2 linked regions of the Lichenibacterium dinghuense genome follow. The protein of the gene in region 2 interacts with the protein of the main gene of each other region in a pairwise test. Links are inferred from orthologs where the notes say so. Each region holds a gene or a part of one and is shown on either strand. Other genes may lie near its edges.

What was found.
Region 1: the proteins of L7N97_RS27105 (region 2) and L7N97_RS18930 interact in binary tests that used the Escherichia coli proteins (3 or more experiments, as listed by UniProt). The link is inferred for Lichenibacterium dinghuense from one-to-one orthologs.

What each region holds. Positions count from the first base shown.
Region 1 is NZ_JAJLMN010000001.1:3,964,883-3,968,092, reverse strand. What follows is about bases 225-3,210. They hold L7N97_RS18930 (P-II family nitrogen regulator), read left to right. Parts: upstream 225-1,541; coding sequence 1,542-1,880; downstream 1,881-3,210. Other genes in these bases: glnA (type I glutamate--ammonia ligase), read left to right, coding at 1,977-3,210; L7N97_RS18935 (NAD(P)H-hydrate dehydratase), read right to left, coding at 225-1,354. In the rest of the region: more of L7N97_RS18935, read right to left, coding at 1-224. UniProt on the Escherichia coli protein: P-II indirectly controls the transcription of the glutamine synthetase gene (glnA). P-II prevents NR-II-catalyzed conversion of NR-I to NR-I-phosphate, the transcriptional activator of GlnA. When P-II is uridylylated to P-II-UMP, these events are reversed.
Region 2 is NZ_JAJLMN010000001.1:5,635,957-5,639,303, reverse strand. Bases 134-3,133 are described here. They hold L7N97_RS27105 (two-component system sensor histidine kinase NtrB), read left to right. Parts: upstream 134-1,060; coding sequence 1,061-2,206; downstream 2,207-3,133. Other genes in these bases: ntrC (nitrogen regulation protein NR(I)), read left to right, coding at 2,242-3,133; dusB (tRNA dihydrouridine synthase DusB), read left to right, coding at 134-1,064. Outside these bases: more of dusB, read left to right, coding at 1-133; more of ntrC, read left to right, coding at 3,134-3,347.

The sequences.
Region 1 (3,210 bases), 1.7 Mb from region 2 along the record:
CCATGCCGGCCAGCACGTCGCCGCTCCCCGCCGTGGCGAGCCAGGGCGCGTCCTCGCCGGCGATCGCGGCGCGGCCGTCGGGGGCCGCCACGACCGTGTCGGGCCCTTTCAGCACCACCACGGCCCCGAGCCGCCGCGCCCCGGCCCGCGCGCGCTCGACCTTGGTGGGGGCATCGAGCACGCCGGCGGCGCCGTCGAACAGCCTGGCGAACTCGCCGTCGTGCGGCGTGACCACCACCGGCCCCCCCGCCCCGCGCACCAGCGCGGCCAGATCGTCGGCCCGGCCGGCGAAGAGCGTCAGCGCGTCGGCGTCGAGCACGGCCGCGCGCGGCGCCCCGCGGGGCTTCAGCGCCGCCGCGACCAGCGCCGGCGCGTCGGCGCCGTGGCCGAGGCCCGGCCCCATCACCACGGCGTTGAGACGCGCGTCGGCGAGGATGCCGGCCAAGGCCTCCGGCCCGTCGAAGGGCTTCAGCATCACGGCCGTGAGCTGCGCGGCGTGGATCGCCAGCGCGTCGGCGGGGCTCGCGACCGTGACGAGGCCGGCGCCGATCCGCAGCCCGCCGCGGGCCGACAGCCGCGCGGCGCCGAGCGTCGGCATCGGGCCCGACACGACGACGAGGTGCCCGCGGGTGTATTTGTGCCCGGCCGCGGCGGGGCGCGGGTAGTGGCGCTCCCAGAGGTCCGGCAGATCGTGGAACAGGGTCGCGCCGATGCCGTCCAGCACGGCCGGGTCGATGCCGATGTCGGCCAGCGTCACCGGCCCGCAGCGCTCGCGACCCGGCATCAACAGGTGGCCTGGCTTCAGGCGGAAGAAGGTCACGGTCTCGGTCGCGCGGACGGCGGGGCCCAGGGCGGCGCCGGACTCGCCCGACAGGCCGGACGGCAGGTCGACCGCCAGCACCGGCCGCCGCGCGGCCGCGACGCGCTCGACCAGCACGGCGGCGGCGCCGTCGAGCGGACGGGACAGGCCGGCGCCGAACAGGGCGTCGACCACGAGGTCGTGCGCGACGGGGTCGGCCCCGGCGGCGTCGCCGACCGGCCCGGCCCAGGCGGCCGCGGCCCCGGCCGCGTCGCCCCGGAGATGCTCAAGCGGCGCGAGCGCGGCCACGTCCACCGCGAAGCCGCGCCGCCGGAGCTCGGCCGCCGCCACGAAGCCGTCGCCGCCGTTGTTGCCGGGGCCGCAGAGCACCAGGGCGCGCCGGCCGCCCCGCGCGGCCAGCATGCGCTCCGCCGCGTCGGCGACGGCGCGGCCGGCCCGGTCCATCAGGACAGGGCCCGGCGTGCCGGAGGCGGCCGCGAGGCGGTCGGCATGGCCCATCTCGGCGGGCGTGAGGATCTCGATCGGGCGCTGCACGGCCGCACTCCCACAGTCGGCGGAACCGCCCGCGAAACCGGCGGTTCTCGCCACGATCCCGACACGTCGGGCTGAATCAGCCGTCGCGCGCGTGGCACGGGCGATGCTAAGCTCCGCGCATCGGCCGGGCCGCCCCCGCGGCGCCCGGTCCCGCAACGCTCGCGCCCCGGCACAGGTTGGACCCCGCATGAAGAAGATCGAGGCCATCATCAAGCCCTTCAAGCTCGACGAGGTGAAGGAGGCGCTGCAGGACGTGGGGCTGCAGGGCATCACCGTCACGGAGGCGAAGGGGTTCGGGCGCCAGAAGGGGCACACGGAGCTCTACCGCGGCGCCGAATACGTGGTCGACTTCCTGCCCAAGGTGAAGATCGAGATCGTGCTCGGCGACGACCTCGTGGACCGCGCCGTCGACGCCATCCGCCGCGCGGCGCAGACGGGGCGCATCGGCGACGGCAAGATCTTCGTGTCCACCATCGAGGGCGCGATCCGCATCCGCACCGGCGAGACCGGCAACGACGCGATCTGACGGGCCCGGGCGGCGGCGGGCCTTGCGCCGGCCGCGCGGGGCCTTGTAGTCCTCCGGCCGGCGGGGCGTCCCCGCGCGCCCGCACCGGAGCACAGCATGAAGACCGCACAGGATGTCCTGAGAGCCATCCGGGACCAGGACATCAAATACGTCGACTTCCGCTTCACCGACCCGCGCGGCAAGTGGCAGCACGTCACCTTCGACGTCTCCATCGTCGACGAGGACCTGTTCGCCGAAGGCGTGATGTTCGACGGCTCGTCGATCGCGGGCTGGAAGGCCATCAACGAGTCCGACATGACGCTCATGCCGGACCCCGAGACGGCCTGCATGGACCCGTTCTTCTCGGCCTCGACCCTGTCGATCGTGTGCGACGTGCTGGAGCCCGCCACCGGCGAGCCCTACGCCCGCGACCCCCGCGGCGTCGCCAAGAAGGCCGAGGCCTACCTGAAGTCCACCGGCATCGGCGACAGCGTCTTCGTCGGCCCCGAGGCCGAGTTCTTCGTCTTCGACGACGTGCGCTTCAAGGCCGACCCCTACAACACCGGCTTCGTGCTCGACGCGATCGAGCTGCCGTCCAACACCGACACGGTCTACGAGGGCGGCAACCTCGGCCACCGCATCCGCACCAAGGGCGGCTACTTCCCCGTGCCGCCGCTCGACTCGGCGCAGGACATGCGCGGCGAGATGCTGGCCGCCATGGCGTCGATGGGCGTCAAGGTCGAGAAGCACCACCACGAGGTGGCGTCCGCCCAGCACGAACTCGGCATGAAGTTTGACCGGCTGACGCTGATGGCGGACGGCATGCAGGCCTACAAGTACTGCGTCCACCAGGTCGCGCAGAGCTACGGCAAGTCGGCCACCTTCATGCCGAAGCCCGTGTTCGGCGACAACGGCTCGGGCATGCACGTGCACCAGTCGATCTGGAAGGACGGGGTGCCGTTGTTCGCGGGCGACAAGTACGCCGACCTCAGCCAGGAGTGCCTGTGGTACATCGGCGGCATCATCCGCCACGCGAAGTCGCTGAACGCCTTCACGAACCCGTCGACCAACAGCTACAAGCGGCTGGTGCCGGGCTACGAGGCGCCGGTGCTGCTCGCCTATTCGGCGCGCAACCGCTCGGCCTCGTGCCGCATCCCCTACACCAACAGTCCCAAGGCCAAGCGCGTCGAGGTCCGCTTCCCCGACCCGGCGGCGAACCCCTACCTGGCCTTCGCGGCGATGCTGATGGCGGGCCTCGACGGGATCCGGAACAAGATCGACCCCGGCGCCGCGATGGACAAGGACCTCTACGACCTGCCCAAGGCGGAGCTGGCGCAGATCCCCACCGTGT
Region 2 (3,347 bases):
CACCCGCCGACGCGGCCGCCGATCGAACGATCGCGGGGCACGATGGAGCGCCGATCCGCCTCGGGCCGCGCACGCTGAGCGGCCGCGCGCTCCTGGCGCCGATGGCCGGCGTCACCGATCTCGGCATGCGCCGCGCCGCACAGCGCTTCGGCGCGTCCCTCACCGTGTCCGAGATGGTGGTCGGGGATCATCTGGCGCGCGGGGAGGCGGCGAGCCTCGCGCGGGCCGCCGGCGCCGGGCTCGACCCCCACGTGGTGCAGATCGCGGGCTGTCGCGCCGAGGCGCTGGCCGAGGGCGCCCGCGCCGCGGCGGAAGGGGGCGCCGTAGCGGTCGACATCAACATGGGCTGCCCCGCCAAGAAGGTGACGGGCGGCCTCGCCGGCTCCGCGCTGATGCGGGACCTCGACGCCGCCGTGGAGTTGATCCGCGCGACGGTGGCCGCGGTGACGGTGCCGGTCACCGTCAAGATGCGGCTCGGCTGGGACGACGCGGCCCGCAACGCGCCGGAGCTCGCGCGCCGGGCCGAGGCCGAGGGCGTCGCGCTCGTCACCGTTCACGGCCGCACGCGCCAGCAGTTCTACAAGGGCCGAGCCGACTGGGCCGCGGTGGCGGCCGTCAAGCGCGCCGTGTCGATCCCCGTGGTGGTCAACGGCGACTGCGCCTCCGTGGCCGACGCGCGCGCCATGCTGCGCGCGTCGGGCGCCGACGCCGTGATGGTCGGCCGGGCTGCGGTCGGGCGCCCCTGGCTCGTCGGCGAGATCGCGGCGGCGCTGCGCGGCGAGGCCTGGACGATGCCGTGCCTCGTCGATCGACGCGACGCGGCGCTGGAGCACTTCGATGCGCTCGTCGCGTGTTTCGGCCCCGAGAACGGCAACCGGCACGCCCGCAAGCACCTCGTCGCCTACGCGGAGCACCGCGCGGCCGAGCTGCGGGGCGACCCCGGCGCGGCGGCCGCCTGCGGGACGCTGCGGGCCGCGATGGCGACCAGCGGCGACCACCGGGCGACGCGCCGTATGCTGGCCGAGCTGTTCGACCTGAATGCCGACCTGGACATCGCCGCATGACCACGCCCGAACCGAGGTCGCCGGATCCCCGCGCCCACGGCGGCTTTGCCCAGGCCGGCGACGTGCTGAACCTCCTGCCGCACGCCGTGCTGACGGTCGAGGCCGACGGCGCCATCGTCGAGGCCAACGCGGCCGCCGAATCCTTCTTCGACATGAGCCGCGCGGTGCTCAGGCGCCACCGCCTCGGCGACGTCGTGCCCTTCGCGTCGCCGCTGCTGGCGCTGCTCGACCAGGCGGTGAAGCGCGGCGCGGCGCTGAACGAATACCAGGTCGACCTCGGCAACCCCAAGCTCGGCCCCGACCGCGTGGTCGACATCCACGTCAGCCCGATGGGGGAGCCGCGCGGCCGCGTGATGATCCTGCTGCAGGAACGGTCGATTGCCGCAAAATTCGACAGGCAGCTGACCCATCGAGGAGCAGCGCGCTCGGTTTCTGCCCTTGCGGCCATGCTGGCTCACGAGATCAAGAACCCGCTGTCCGGCATCCGCGGCGCGGCCCAGCTCCTGGAAACCGCGGTGGGCGACGAGGACCGCGCGCTGACGAGCCTCATCTGTGAGGAGACCGACCGCATCGTGAAGCTGGTCGACCGCATGGAGGCCTTCTCAGACCTCCGGCCCATCGAGCGCGAGAGCGTCAACATCCACGCCGTGCTCGACCACGTGAAGCGCGTGGCGCAGGCCGGCTTCGCGCGCCACATCCGCTTCGCCGAAACCTACGATCCGTCGCTGCCGCCGGTCTTCGGCAACCGCGACCAGCTGGTCCAGGTGTTCCTCAACCTCGTCAAGAACGCCGCCGAGGCCCTCGGCCCCGACACGATCGACGGCACGATCGAGCTGACCACGGCCTTCCGGCCCGGGGTGCGGCTGCGCACGCCGGGGTCGCCGACGCCGGTCAGCCTTCCACTCGAGTTCTGCGTGCGGGACAACGGCCCCGGCGTGCCGTCCGACATCGCCGCGCATCTGTTCGACCCCTTCGTGACGACGAAATCGTCCGGAACTGGCCTTGGACTTGCACTGGTGGCCAAGGTGATCGGCGACCACGGCGGGACCGTGGAATGCGAGTCCTATCCGCGCCGCACGACCTTCCGCGTCCTCCTGCCCATGTTCGCCGCGCGCGACGGACGGGGTGGCGGCGAAGCGTGAGCTCGCGGCGCACAGCGTAAAGGGAAGTACCGGCGATGAACGGCCATATCCTCGTCGCCGACGACGACACAGCGATCCGCACCGTGGTGAGCCAGGCCCTGTCGCGGGCCGGCTACGACGTCCGCACCACCGGCACGGCGGCCTCGCTGTGGCGCTGGGTGCAGGCGGGCGACGGCGACCTCGTGATCACCGACGTCGTCATGCCCGACGAGAACGCCTTCGAGCTGCTGCCGCGCATCAAGAAGCTGCGGCCCGACCTGCCCATCATCGTGATGAGCGCGCAGAACACCTTCATGACGGCCATCAAGGCCTCGGAGCGCGGCGCCTACGACTACCTGCCGAAGCCCTTCGACCTGAAGGAGCTGGTGGCGATCGTCGGCCGAGCCATGGCGGAACCGCGCCAGAAGGACACGCCGCAGGGCGAGGAACTCGACGCGATGCCCCTGATCGGCCGCTCGCCGGCCATGCAGGAGATCTACCGCACGCTGGCGCGTCTGATGCAGACCGACCTCACCGTGATGATCTCCGGCGAGTCCGGCACCGGCAAGGAGCTGGTCGCCCGCGCGCTGCACGACTACGGCAAGCGCAAGAGCGGCCCCTTCGTGGCCATCAACATGGCCGCCATCCCGCGCGACCTCATCGAATCCGAGCTGTTCGGCCACGAGAAAGGGGCCTTCACGGGCGCCAACACGCGCTCGGCCGGGCGCTTCGAGCAGGCTGAGGGCGGCACGCTGTTCCTCGACGAGATCGGCGACATGCCGATGGAAGCGCAGACGCGGCTCCTGCGCGTGCTCCAGCAGGCCGAATACACCACGGTCGGGGGCCGCACGCCGATCAAGACGAACGTCCGTATCGTCGCCGCCACCAACAAGGACCTGCGCGTCACCATCCAGCAGGGCCTGTTCCGCGAGGACCTGTTCTTCCGGCTCAACGTCGTGCCGATCCGGCTTCCTCCCTTGCGCGAGCGCGCCGAGGACATTCCGCACCTCGCGCGGCACTTCTTCACCGCCGCGGCCGCCGAGGGGCTGCCTTTGAAGCACATGGACACCGGCGCCCACGATCGCCTGAAGCGCTATCGCTGGCCCGGCAACGTGCGCGAGCTCGAAAACCTCGTGCGGCGCCTCGCGGCCCTCTACCCGCA